Regions from separate parts of the Gluconobacter albidus genome, predicted to be linked through region 2. Evidence: predicted binding sites of a transcription regulator. Region 2 holds the regulator's gene; the other holds the start of a gene.

Region 1 (6,684 bases), 850 kb from region 2:
CATGACGGTTGAACTGGTAGTGGAAATCACCCGAAAGGCTGGAGTTCTGGAGCTGGTTGATCAGGCTCTGGTGCTCACCATACGGGTAACGATTGCTCGCACCCCAAGTGCTCACTGTCTTGCCATCCGGTGCCACAGCAGCATTCAGGTTCGTTGTGCTGCTCTGGACATGCGTATAATTGGAGTAGCCGGACCCGAAGGTTTCACCACCTGAACCTACCGGATTATCCGTCAGCTGCACGGGGTTGGCCCAACCGCGATTACGCTGCATGACGCCACCCTGCGTCATATACTGACCGAACAGCGTCAGGTTACCCTTGTCATGATCGAAGTTCCAGCCCTTATAGGCCGAGATCATACCCGTGTCGTTATCACCATGACCAGTGATGCCACCGCGGATGGTGATGTTACCGTCCGACAAGTCATGACGCATCTTGATGTTGATGACGCCCGAGACGGCATCGGCGCCGTAAAGCTCGGAACCACCATCTTTCAGGATTTCGACACTGGCGATCTGCTGGACCGGCAGGGCGTTCAGATCGATACAGTTCGTCTGACCGTTCAGCGTCGCACGCTTGCCGTCGATCAGGACAAGTACGCGGTTCGAACCAAGGTTACGGATATCGGTGCAGGAGGCGCCGCCCGTACCGTTGGTTTCAGAGTTGTTCGTACCCGTTCCACCGATGGACGGAATACGCGCGAAGAAGTCGCTAAGCGTCGTCGCACCAGTCTGCTGGATCTGCTTTGCAGTCACGATCTGGACAGGGTTGGCGTTCTGGTTGTTGGAAGAGGCCAGAGCCGATCCCGTAACAACCATACGCTCGCTGCCACCCGAGACACCCTGCGCTTCAAGAACTTCAGCGCGACGACGGCTGGAGAAAGCCGGGGCCGTCGTGGCAACCGGCACGGCGACGGACGAGGCAGCAACCGGAGCGGCAACAGCAGGCTTTGCAGTCTTGGCCGCAGCCGTCGAAGTGGTGGCCTTGTGATGCACAGCCTTGTGGGAACGGTGCTCCGGCTGTGTCGTGGAAGCGGCGAAAGCCGTCCCGGACAGGGTCCCAACTCCGAGAATTGATGCACACAGCAACAGGTGGCGACGAGATGTGCTCATCAAAGAACAAGATCCTTCAAAAGAATGTTGTCCCCTCTCTAAAGATCTCGGAGCGTTACTGTCACGAAAAATACATACCTGCCATGCTTTCAGAGGGCACTTGAATGCAACACGTGTGATAAATGCAACAGTTATACCCAGCCCGGGTTTTTCGTTTGGATTCAGCAACTAAATAGTTATTTAAAAAGCCCCTGACCCGCAGGCCAGAGGCTTTTTTGCAACATGTCAGGACACTCCCGCCTCTTCCGTGGAAGAGACAGGAGACGGACCGGACTTCGATCAGAAGTCCATGTCGCCCATGCCGCCCATGCCACCCGGAGCGCCGGCCGGAGCCTTCTTCTCAGGGCGTTCAGCAACCATGGCTTCCGTCGTGATCAGCAGACCACCAACCGAAGCGGCATCCTGCAGGGCCGTACGCACAACCTTCGTCGGGTCGATGATGCCGGCTGCAACCAGGTCCTTGTACTCACCCTTCTGGGCATCGAAACCAAAGACATAGCTGTCGTTCTCGAGCACCTTGCCAGCGATGACAGCGCCGTCTTCACCGGCGTTGAAAGCGATCTGGCGCAGCGGAGACTGCAGAGCCTTGCGAACGATCTCGCCACCGACGCGCTGGTCATCGTTGTCGAAGGTCAGACCCTTCAGAGCGGACGATGCGCGGGCCAGAGCCGTGCCACCACCCGGAACGATGCCTTCTTCAACGGCAGCACGGGTTGCGTGCAGGGCATCGTCAACGCGATCCTTGCGCTCCTTCACCTCGACCTCGGTGCTGCCACCGACGCGGATGACAGCAACGCCACCAGCCAGCTTTGCCAGACGCTCCTGGAGCTTTTCGCGATCGTAGTCAGACGTCGTTTCCTCGACCTGCGCACGGATCTGGTTGCAACGGCCCTTGATGTCGTCGCTGTTGCCAGCACCCTCGACGATCGTGGTGTTTTCCTTCTCGATGTGGATCTTCTTGGCGCGACCCAGCATTTCGAGCGTGACGGATTCCAGCTTGATTCCGATGTCTTCGGAAATTACCTGGCCGCCCGTCAGGATGGCGATGTCTTCCAGCATGGCCTTGCGACGGTCACCGAAGCCCGGAGCCTTGACGGCAGCGATCTTCAGGCCACCACGCAGCTTGTTCACGACCAGCGTGGCAAGGGCTTCACCATCGACGTCTTCGGCGATGATCACCAGCGGACGGCCGGACTGCACAACGCTCTCGAGAAGCGGCAGCATCGGCTGAAGCGAAGAGAGCTTCTTTTCGTGGATCAGGATGTACGGGCTGTCGAGATCAGCCGTCATCTTTTCCGGGTTCGTCACGAAGTACGGGGAGATGTAGCCACGGTCGAACTGCATGCCCTCGACAACGTCGAGCTCTGTGTGCAGACCCTTGGCTTCTTCAACCGTGATGACGCCTTCGGAGCCAACCTTCTGCATGGCAGAAGCAATCATTTCGCCGATTTCGGTCTCACCGTTGGCGGAAATCGTTCCGACCTGGGCGATCTCTTCCGGAGACGTGATCTTCTTCGTGTTGTTCTTCAGCTCTTCAACAACAACGCCAACAGCCTTGTCGATGCCGCGCTTGAGATCCATCGGGTTCATGCCAGCGGCAACAGCCTTGGCGCCCTCACGGATGATGGACTGGGCCAGCACGGTTGCGGTCGTGGTGCCGTCGCCTGCGATGTCGTTCGTCTTGGACGCGACTTCACGGACCATCTGGGCGCCCATGTTCTCGAACTTGTCAGCCAGTTCGATTTCCTTGGCAACCGACACACCGTCCTTGGTGATGCGCGGTGCGCCAAAGCTCTTGTCGAGAACAACGTTACGACCCTTCGGGCCGAGCGTCACCTTGACGGCATTTGCGAGGATATCAACGCCGCGCAGCATACGCTCGCGGGCATCAGCGCCGAACTTTACGTCCTTGGCAGCCATAATTCTTACTCCTGAATGAGGTTTTTACGAGAGGAAACGGGGACGGCTGATCAGCCGATCACACCCATGATGTCGCTCTCTTTCATGATCAGCAGCTCTTCGCCGTCGATCTTGACCTCGGTGCCGGACCACTTGCCGAACAGCACCTTATCACCAGCCTTGACGTCCAGAGCCACGATCTGGCCCTGCTCGTTGCGGGCACCCGGGCCGACGGAAACGACTTCGCCTTCGGTCGGCTTGTCCTTGGCGGTGTCAGGAATGATGATGCCGCCGGCGGTCTTCTCTTCGCCCGTCAGGCGACGGACCACCACGCGGTCGTGAAGGGGACGAAACTTCGTCATGGATCGCTCCATTATTGGTCACACCCTTGTAAAAAGCAGCATGACCGGGTTGCTGCACTCAATGACTGCAGTGCATTTGGCACTCTCACATGGAGAGTGCCAAAGATATAGGCGCCCAACCCGTTTCCGTCAAGGTTTCCCGCTGCCATCTCCGGCTGGCTCGGAAGAAAGTTTCCGTCCGTCAAGCAGGCTTTTCAGCCGTTGTTTTTCCATGTTTTCCGACATTTTCTGTCCCTTGGTCCGCCCATGCAGACGGCGGTTCGCATCCGCGGCCTTTGCATCCTCGGCACCCTTGCGGCGTTTGCGTTCCCGGCGGAGATTGATGACGTCGCTCATGGCTCATGGCCTTTCGGGCATGACAGGACTGGATATACAGACATGAAACACAGCCCAACGGACAAGAAAACCCCCGTGACAGGCCAGATGGTCAAGCTGACGGCTACGGACGGCCACAGCTTCGGTGCCTGGGAATCCGGCTCGGCGGAGTCGCCGCTCGCCCTTATTGTCTTACAGGAGATTTTCGGCCTCACCGACCATATCCGCAATGTCTGCAACGACTTCGCGACCGAGGGTTTCCACGTCATCGCTCCGGCGGTTTTCGATCGGGCAAAACCCAACGTCGTTCTGCCTTACTCACAGGCCGGCGTGACGGAAGGTCTTGAACTCCGCAGCCAGATCCCGTCCGAAAAGACGCTCGCCGACATCGCCACCTGCGCGAAAGCCCTGCACGACGCAGGGCACGAAAAAGTCGGCATCATCGGCTTCTGCTGGGGTGGCCTGCTCGCCTGGCTGACGGCGACCCAAACCCATGACGTGAACGCCGCTGTAAGCTGGTATGGCGGCAGCATCGGCAATCATGTCGAAACCGCACCGCACTGTCCGGTCGAACTGCATTTCGGCGGCGAGGATTCCTCCATCCCCCATACCGAAATCCAGAAGATCCGCGACGCCCGTCCCGAGATCGAGGAATATGTCTACGACGACGCCGGTCACGGTTTCGGCTGCCCCGAACGGCCAAGCTTCAACCGCGAAGCCCGTGATCTCGCCTGGTCCCGCAGCGTCGAATTTCTGAAAACACATCTCGCCTGAAGCGCACCCCCGACACGATGACACAGACTGTCGCAAAACCGTGGAAGGGGTCTATAATGACGACAGGCCCGGCGAATACCGCACCGGATCAGACAGGAGTTTCAAGATGAGCACCAACCCGCTCAAAGACGACCCCAAGCACGATGCCGCGATCCGTCACGAAGCGCGCCTTCTGTGGGAAGCCGATGGCAAACCGGCCTGCGGCCCCGAAGGCTATCTCGAAAAAGCCGCCGACCTGATCGCCATCAAAGGCGTGCCGCAGGGCACTCCGGTCAAGGATCTGCCGCCGGTAGAACTGGACGGCGTTGAAATCGACGATGCCCGTGCAGGCATCGACCTGAACGCAGACCCGAACCATAATTTCGACTGATCCATGACATCCGCCGCGCCCGCTTCATGCTGGCGCGGCGTTCAGCAGAGCCTCAGCCCTGCTTCAGAACACGCCCGGCCACGGCATCGAGCTTGGCCACCAGCTTCGGATCGCGTGCGGCCGGGGCCGTGATGATCGCATGATCCAGCGCCCGCTCGGCCGTCAGATCTGCAGCGCGCTTCTTGCCCAGCACCGGAATGACCGCCTTCACAAGACGGCGTGCATTCTCTGCATTCCCCGTCATGACCTTCACGACAGCCTCAACCGTCACGCTGTCATGCTCGGTGTGCCAGCAGTCGAAATCCGTGACCATCGCAACGGTTGCGTAATTCATCTCCGCTTCGCGTGCGAGCTTGGCTTCCGGCATGTTCGTCATGCCCACAACCGAACAGCCCCAGGACCGGTACAGCTCGCTCTCGGCACGCGTGGAGAACTGCGGCCCCTCCATCACCAGATACGTCCCGCCCCGTGTAAACGGAATACCAAGCGTAGCTGCTTCGCCCTGCACCACATCCAGCACTCGCGCCGAAACCGGGTCCGCCATGCCGACATGCGCCACGCAGCCCGTGTCGAAGAAGCTCTTCTCACGTGCGAAGCTGCGGTCAATGAACTGGTCCACCAGCACGAAATGCCCCGGCGGCAGCTCTTCCTTGAGCGAACCCACGGCCGAAAGTGACAGAATATCCGTCACGCCAGCGCGCTTGAGCGCATCGATATTGGCGCGGAAATTCAGGCGTGACGGCGGAATGGGATGACCCCGCCCGTGACGCGGCAGGAATACGCACTGCACGCCCTCGAACGTCCCGAACAGCAGTTCGTCGGACGGCTCGCCCCAGGGCGTTTCAACCCGGCGCCATTCCTTGTTTTCGAGTCCGTCGATATCATACAGCCCCGAACCACCGATCACACCGATGACGGGCTGGATTTCCTGTTCCGAAGACATGTCTGTTCCTGACTGTTGGTTAATCCGCTCTGCCCGTTCTGGACCACGAGAACGCCCCGCGCGCAAGCCTTGCCCGCAACGCACGTCCCCTCCTGCCTCCGGAGAAACATTTTCATAAAAACCCGACGTTTTTACGAAATGAAAATGTCTTTGCGCCATCGTCCCGCCACGGATGGCCGCCACCAATGAGCGTCCGTCATGCAACAGCCAACTGTTCGGCGACGGCGCGATTTGCTAGGACACTGCGCGTAACGAAGTTTTGTCCTGTATAGACGGGGGAAGAAAAAATGGACCAGATCAGCCCCGGTTTCGCCGAAACCGTTCGTCCAGACGTACCTCACGACGCCCTCAAGCAGGACGCCAAAGCCTGGTTCGAAACCCTCCGTGACCGCATCTGCGCGTCATACGAAAAACTCGAAGACGAAGCAGCCGAAGGCGGTTCGCAGGTCCTGCGCGACCGCACCGCCCCCGGCCGCTTTGAACGCACCGTCTGGAACCGCCCCGAAGGCGGCGGCGGCGTCATGTCCGTCATGCGTGGTCGCGTGTTCGAGAAAGTCGGCGTCAACGTTTCAACCGTCTGGGGCGAATTCTCCCCCGAGTTCCGCAAGAACATTCCTGGCGCCGATGAAGACCCGCGTTTTTTCGCAACCGGCGTCTCCCTCGTCGCCCATCCCTGCAACCCGCATGTGAGCGCCGCGCATTTCAACACGCGCATGATCATCACGACGAAGGGCTGGTTCGGCGGTGGTGGCGACATCACGCCCATGTTCCCCGACAGTGCGGAAGCCCGGTCTGACGCGGATTATTTTCACAAATCCTTCGAAGACGCTTGCAACCGCCACGATCCGGAGCACTATCCCCGCTTCAAAGAGTGGTGTGACCGCTACTTCCACCTGCACCACCGCAACGA
Region 2 (6,684 bases):
CGGCGGAATAAACGGCGGCGGCGGCTGCTCCATCTGCGGCGGCGGCGGCGGCGGCGGTGGTGGCGGTGGCTTGGGCTGTTCCTTGATTACTTCCGTCTTGATAGGCGGCTTTTCCTGGACCAGCTTGCTCACAGCACCACTCATGAGCGCATAGATCACAGCGCCCATAGCCAGCACGGCCACGACGATCGCGACAATGTAGTCTGTCGGCTTGCGCTGCTGTGCGGCGTAGCTCTTCATGTCGAAACCTTCTTACCCCTCACTGACACCGGCATTGGTCCACATCTGCCGGGTGCGGTGCCCCGATTTCTGTGTTGCCATCAGGCTTTCCCGATGCGGCCACATGAAATGCCTCATATGCCGTGGGAACATACCCGATATGCTGATTGGGCAGTCTAACCCCCATGCTGTCAAGCCGGTGATTGCCTTTATCGAAACGATTTTTTCATATTGCCGACATATTCTGCGGCTAAAGCTGTATCGAAACAAATAAAAATATCTTCTGAAACCACTGAAACGCAACTTCAATCCGCTGCGTTATGACAGATTCAAGAAAAAAGGCGCCGGAACAGTGGACTGTTCCGGCGCCTTGGCGAATCCGTCTCAAGGGCGGCAGGGCCTAAACAGGGCTTACTGGGCCGAAGCGCTGGCTTCCGAGCGGGTCGCTCCGACGCTTTGCGCCAGCGAGGCCGACATGAAGTCGTCCAGGGCACCATCGAGCACCGCGCCCGGATTTCCCTTCTCCACACCCGTCCGCAGGTCCTTGACGAGTTGATAGGGCGCCAGAACATAGGACCGGATCTGATGTCCCCAGCCGATATCGGTCTTGGAGGCTTCCGTCTGGGCGGCGGCGGCTTCGCGTTTCTGCAACTCCGCCTCGTACATCCGGGCCCGCAGCATTTCCATCGCCTTGGCGCGGTTGCGGTGCTGCGAACGGTCGGTCTGACAGGCCACCACGATCCCGGTCGGGATATGGGTGATCCGGATGGCCGAATCCGTCTTGTTGACGTGCTGTCCACCCGCGCCCGAGGCCCGGAACGTATCGACACGCAGGTCCGAATCGTTGATGTCGATCTCGATCGAATCATCCACGACCGGATAGACCCACACAGACGCGAACGAGGTCTGGCGGCGGGCCGCCGCATCGAATGGTGAGATCCGGACCAGACGGTGCACGCCGGCCTCGGTCTTGAGCCAGCCATAGGCGTTCGCACCACTCACCTGGATCGTGGCGGACTTGATGCCAGCCTGCTCGCCTTCACTGCCTTCGATGAACGTGACCTTGTAGCCATGCTGCTCGGCCCAGCGCGTATACATGCGCAGGAGCATCTCGGCCCAGTCCTGGGCTTCCGTACCACCGGCGCCCGCATTTACCTCGACGTAACAGTCATTGCTGTCCGCCTCGCCCGAGAGCAGACTTTCGATTTCGCGCTTGCGGACGTCCTCGGCGATGGTCCGCAGGGTCTGCACGGCATCCTGAACGAGGCTGTCATCCCCTTCCATCTCCGCAAGTTCGACCAGTTCGAGCGTGCCTTCGACCTCGGCTTCGATCTGCTGGACGCCTTCGATCTGGTTGGCGAGCGTCGTGCGCTCGCGCATCAGCTTCTGGGCAGCTTCCGCATCGTTCCAAAGGTCGGGGTCTTCAACGCGGTGGTTCAGTTCCGCGAGGCGTGTTGTTGCGACATCCCAGTCAAAGATGCCTCCTCAGCAGTGCCACCGACTGCTTGATCTGGACGGAAAGGGCCTCGGTTTCGGCCGACATAGTGTCCTCCACTCATAAGGGGGGTCTGTTCTGGTGGCCTTAGTATAGGCCGCCCACGCCAATGTCACCATCGGATGGAGCAGGTTTCTGGGCCTGTCCTGGTGCTGCGGACGACCCGGTTCCAGGTGTGCCGCTTCCGGGCTGGTCCGGCATCTGGGCCATGCCGCTTTCGGAATCCGAAATCACGCTATCCGCGCCCGTATCGGCGGCGGTCAGAGCCTCGGTTCCCGCGCCGAAGCCATGCAGCTCAACAGACGCCCCCGGAACCTGATCAGTCTTGAAGCCATCGACGGCCGAAATGCGTCCCGTGTCGTAGCTGGCCAGCGTAATACCGTCCGGCACACGGAAGTCGAGCTTCGGACGGCTGGCCAGAGCGACCTTCATGATCTTGTTCCAGATCGGCCCGGCAATACGGCCACCATCAGAATTGCGACCCAGCGTCTGGGGTGTGTCGAAACCAACCCAGACCACCGTGACGATATCGGGGGAAAACCCGGCAAACCAGGCATCATGGAAGTCCTGACTGGTGCCGGTCTTGCCCGCGACGGGACGGTCGATGCCAACGCCCGCCATACGGCCGGTGCCCCGGGCGATCACGTCCTGCATCATTTTCACGATCTGGAACGTGCTCTGCTCGCTGGCAAGCGTCGGGCGCGTATCGGTCAGGGAGGGCACGGATACGCTGCCGGGTACTGGCGTGGCCAGGGCGACAGTAGGCGGAGCGGAAGTAGGCGCGGCGGGTGGTGTCGTCCCGGCCGCCGGGGTACCGTCCGCAGGAACAGGCTGCTCGCTGGGCGGAGCCTGCATGGCGGTGCCGAGCTTCAGGCCGCCAGCCTGCCACAACACGCTCCCGGCACGGTCCTGAATGTCGTCCACGAGGGTGGGCGTGACGATGTGGCCGCCATTGGCGATCGTGGCGTAGGCCGCAGCCTCGCGCATGACGGTGGTTTCGACGGCGCCCAGCGCTGCGGGCAGAACATGCGGCATTTCCGCCACGAGCCCGGCGCGGATGGCCGTATCGGCGACCGCCTTCATGCCGAGATGGGCGGCGACACGGATCGTGACGAGGTTGCGGCTTTCGCGCAGCGCGTCATGCAGCGTCGTCGGGCCCCAGTTGTCATGCTCGTAGTTCTGCGGATGCCAGTCGCCATAGGAAATGGGCGAATCGTCGAAACGCTCGGACGGGGAAATCCCCTGTTCCATCGCGGCAAGATAGACGAACGGCTTGAACGACGACCCCGGCTGACGCAGCGCCTGCGTGGCCCGGTTGAACTGGCTTTCATGGAACGACCAGCCGCCGACCATCGCCAGAACGCGGCCCGTATGCACATCCAGCGTCACGGCCGCACCTTCGACCTGCGGGATCTGGCGTAGGGCCGCCGAACCGCCTTCCTGCGGTTCGATCATGATGACATCCCCGGCACGCAGCGAATGCGCCCGGCGCGCCCAGCTGATGTCGGTCCCAAGAAGTGCGCCTTTGCGGGGGCTGCCTTCCTCGATCCAGCCGACATGCGTGCCACCCGGAAGCACAACCGCCAGACGCCACTCGCGCAGCATCCCGCCGGGCGGCGTGACATGATCGAGCGCGCTCTCCCAGCCGTCATCCTGAATGTCCGACAGGTTGCGCAACGGCCCCCGCCAGCCACTATGGGCGCGGTCGTAATTCATCAGCCCTTCATGCAGCAGGCGCGTCTCGGTGGTCTGAAGGTTCTGGTCGAGACTGGTGTGGACCTCCAGACCGCCCTGCGCCGCACGGTCCTGACCATACTGGGCGATGAGCTGACGGCGGACTTCCTCGCCGAACCATTCGGAATCCGGCAGAGGACCAAAACGCTGCTTCTGCTGCGGGACCAGCGGCTCCTGCTTTTCCTGATCGGCCTGCTCACGGGTCAGAACGCCTGCTTCAACCATCAGGTCCAGCACAAGGTTGCGGCGACCCATTGCGGCCTGCGGATGCAGGAACGGATTGTAGTTCGTGGGCGATTTGGGAAGTGCTGCCAGAGAGGCGGCTTCGGCATCGTCGAGCTGGTCGAGCGGCTTGTTGAAATAGCTCTGCGCAGCCGCGGCGACACCATAGGCACCGTTCCCGAGATAAATGCCGTTCAGATAGATTTCGAGGATCTTGTCCTTGGACAGCACCTGCTCCATTTTCATGGCGAGCAGGGCTTCCTTGATCTTGCGGTCGAGGCTTACGACGTTGCTGTTGAGCAGCATGACCTTCGCCACCTGCTGGGTGATGGTCGAAGCGCCCAGCGGGCGGCGACCATGACGCGCGAAAATGTCCGTCAAGCCCGCACGGCCGATCGCCATGAAATCCACGCCGCCATGCGTATAGAAATTATGGTCTTCCGTGGCGATGAAGGCATTCTTCACGCGCTCGGGGATGGCGTTGATCGGCACGAAGATCCGGCGTTCGTTCGCCAGCTCGGCCATCAGACGGTCATCGGCAGCATAGATGCGGCTGACGGTGGGCGGCTGATAGGCGCGCAGGCTGTCCACGCTGGGCAGATCCGCCACCAGCTTGGCATAGGTCGTCCAGCCCAGAACGCCCGCCCCGGCCACGCCTACAAGCCCCACACCGGCGATGATCGCCAGGGACTGCCGGTAGCGGCGGAAACGGGGAGGGCGTGGTGGCGTGGCGCCCGGACCTTGAGGGTTACCAGAACCCTGGTGGCTACGGGAGCGGAAAGAGCGTCGCGTCATGCCCCCTGCATAGCATTATTCCGCCCCTTTCGTCGCCCCGTCTAAAAAGGTCATTTCATGAAAGAGGCGTAACCCCGGGACCATCATCCCGAAACGTTCAGACGCCCTCAGCCCAGAAGACGCCCCACCATCCGCGCGGTATAGTCCACAACAGGCACGATCCGCCCGTAATTCAGACGGGTCGGGCCGATCACGCCAATCGCCCCCACGATTTTCTGGGCTTCGTTGCGGGCAGGCGCCACGATCATAGACACGCCCGACATCCCGAACATCCCGCTTTCACGCCCGATATAGATCCGCACCCCTTCGGACGCATCCGCCAGTTGCAGCAGTTGAAGCATGGTCTCTTGCGTCTCCAGATGGTCGAACAGCATGCGGATCGTCGTCAGGCGCTCGATTTCCGTGATGTCGGCCAGCAGCTTCCCCTGCCCTTTCACGAACAGCGTCCCTCCATCGGCGTCCCACGTCGCAAGACCGCTTTCGATCACACTGGCCGTCAGGGCATCGAGTTCATGGCGGCTGGCATCCATTTCGCTCCGGACCCGCTCGCGCAGCGTGCCGAGCGTCAGGTCACCAAGACGGGCGTTCAGGTAGTTCCCGGCCTCGACAAGAGCGGAAGGCGGCACGCCGGGCGGGGTCTCGATGATGCGGTTCTCCACCTGCCCGTCCGAACCCACCAGAATGACCAGAACCCGCCCCGGACCAAGTGCTACGAACTCTATATGCTTGAGCGCGGCATCCGATTTCGGCGCGAGCACCAGTCCGGCAGCGGAAGACAGGCCCGACAGAAGGGACGACGCTTCAGACAGGATATCCTGATAGGACCGCCCGTGAATATCGAGCCGGCTGTCGATGCTGGCGCGGTCTTCTTCCGTCAGGGTGCCGAACTGGAGCAGGCCATCCACAAACAGGCGCACGCCCTTTTCGGTCGGCAGACGCCCGGCTGAAACATGCGGGCTGAACAGCAGCCCGGCCCGCGCCAGATCCGCCATGACATTGCGGATCGTGGCCGAAGACAACGCCGGTTGCAGGCGCTGGGCCAGCGTCTGGCTGCCGATGGGCTCACCCGTTTCGACATATTCCTCAACGATTTCACGCAAAATCGCGGCTTCACGATCTCCCAGACCGTGCGGCATCGGGATGGAAGGGCGGAACAGGGGAGGCTGTGGTCGCATCATGGTAAACCCACTGTCGGGGCTGGATGGGTCTGCGTCAAACGCGCTAGAGGCGGGACATATTCTTCCACGGGATCTTTTTTGACATGACTGACACCGCACGCAAGCGTCCATCCGGGCGGGCGCCGGACGAAAACCGCATTGTTTCAATCGAAACAGGCTTTGCCCGCCATGCCGAAGGCTCCGCGCTCATCCGCGTGGGCGGCACGGAAGTCCTGTGCACGGCCACGGTCGAGGAGCGTGTTCCGGCGTTCCTGCGCAACAGGGGGCAGGGCTGGATCACGGCCGAATACGGAATGCTCCCCCGGGCGACGCATAATCGCGGCCAGCGCGAAGCGGCCAAAGGCAAGCAGTCCGGCCGCACGCAGGAAATCCAGCGGCTGATCGCACGCTCGCTCCGGGCCTGTGTGGATCTGAAAAAACTGGGAGAGCGGACCATCACGCTCGACTGCGACGTCCTGAACGCGGATGGCGGCACGCGCTGCGCCTCCATCACGGGCGCCTGGGTGGCGCTGGCGATCGCGCTGAATACAATCAAGCGCTCACAGGCTCTCACGGCTCAGGTCGCGGCAGTCTCGTGCGGGCTGACAGAAGCCGGAGCCGTGCTGGATCTGGACTATATTGAAGACAGCAGCGCGCAGGCCGATACGAATTTCGTTCTGACGGCGGATGGTGGCATCATCGAAATTCAGGGAACCGCCGAGGACAAGCCGTTTCAGGAGAGCGAATTTTTCGAACTCCTCCGACTGGCAAAGCTCGGCACGACCCGACTGTTCGACGCCCAGAATCACGTACTGGAGACTGCATGATGCGGACATTGTCCCGCGGTTCGAAAATCGTTCTGGCCAGCCATAATGCCGGCAAGCTGCGCGAATTTTCCACCCTGCTGGCCGAGAGCGGGATCACCGTCATCTCGGCAGCCGAACTGAACCTCCCGGAACCCGAAGAGACGGAAGAGACCTTCACCGGCAACGCCGCCATCAAGGCCCTGGCCGCGGCCAGGGCCTCCGGACTGCCCGCGCTGGCCGATGATTCCGGCTTCTG

The links. Region 2 encodes HrcA, which represses chaperone genes, less so after heat shock. Its sites were predicted from a motif close to GTTNGCACTCNCNNNNNGNGAGTGCNAAC; they were not measured.
Region 1: a site for HrcA is predicted at 3,448-3,476, ahead of groES (co-chaperone GroES). Genes of this name have one in related genera too.

The regions. Positions count from the first base shown of each region.
Region 1 is NZ_CP014689.1:815,704-822,387, reverse strand. Features, by position in the region: gene A0U94_RS03650 (TonB-dependent receptor domain-containing protein) at 1-1,111, opposite strand, end outside; gene groL (chaperonin GroEL) at 1,391-3,031, opposite strand; gene groES (co-chaperone GroES) at 3,082-3,372, opposite strand; gene A0U94_RS03635 (DUF4169 family protein) at 3,502-3,708, opposite strand; gene A0U94_RS03630 (dienelactone hydrolase family protein) at 3,751-4,461, shown strand; gene A0U94_RS03625 (hypothetical protein) at 4,568-4,831, shown strand; gene A0U94_RS03620 (S-methyl-5'-thioadenosine phosphorylase) at 4,884-5,774, opposite strand; gene hemF (oxygen-dependent coproporphyrinogen oxidase) at 6,062-6,684, shown strand, end outside.
Region 2 is NZ_CP014689.1:3,069,106-3,075,789, reverse strand. Features, by position in the region: gene A0U94_RS14115 (energy transducer TonB) at 1-240, opposite strand, end outside; one part of gene prfB (peptide chain release factor 2) at 631-1,692, opposite strand; one part of gene prfB (peptide chain release factor 2) at 1,694-1,762, opposite strand; gene A0U94_RS14105 (penicillin-binding protein 1A) at 1,802-4,465, opposite strand; gene hrcA (heat-inducible transcriptional repressor HrcA) at 4,573-5,643, opposite strand; gene rph (ribonuclease PH) at 5,727-6,449, shown strand; gene rdgB (RdgB/HAM1 family non-canonical purine NTP pyrophosphatase) at 6,449-6,684, shown strand, end outside.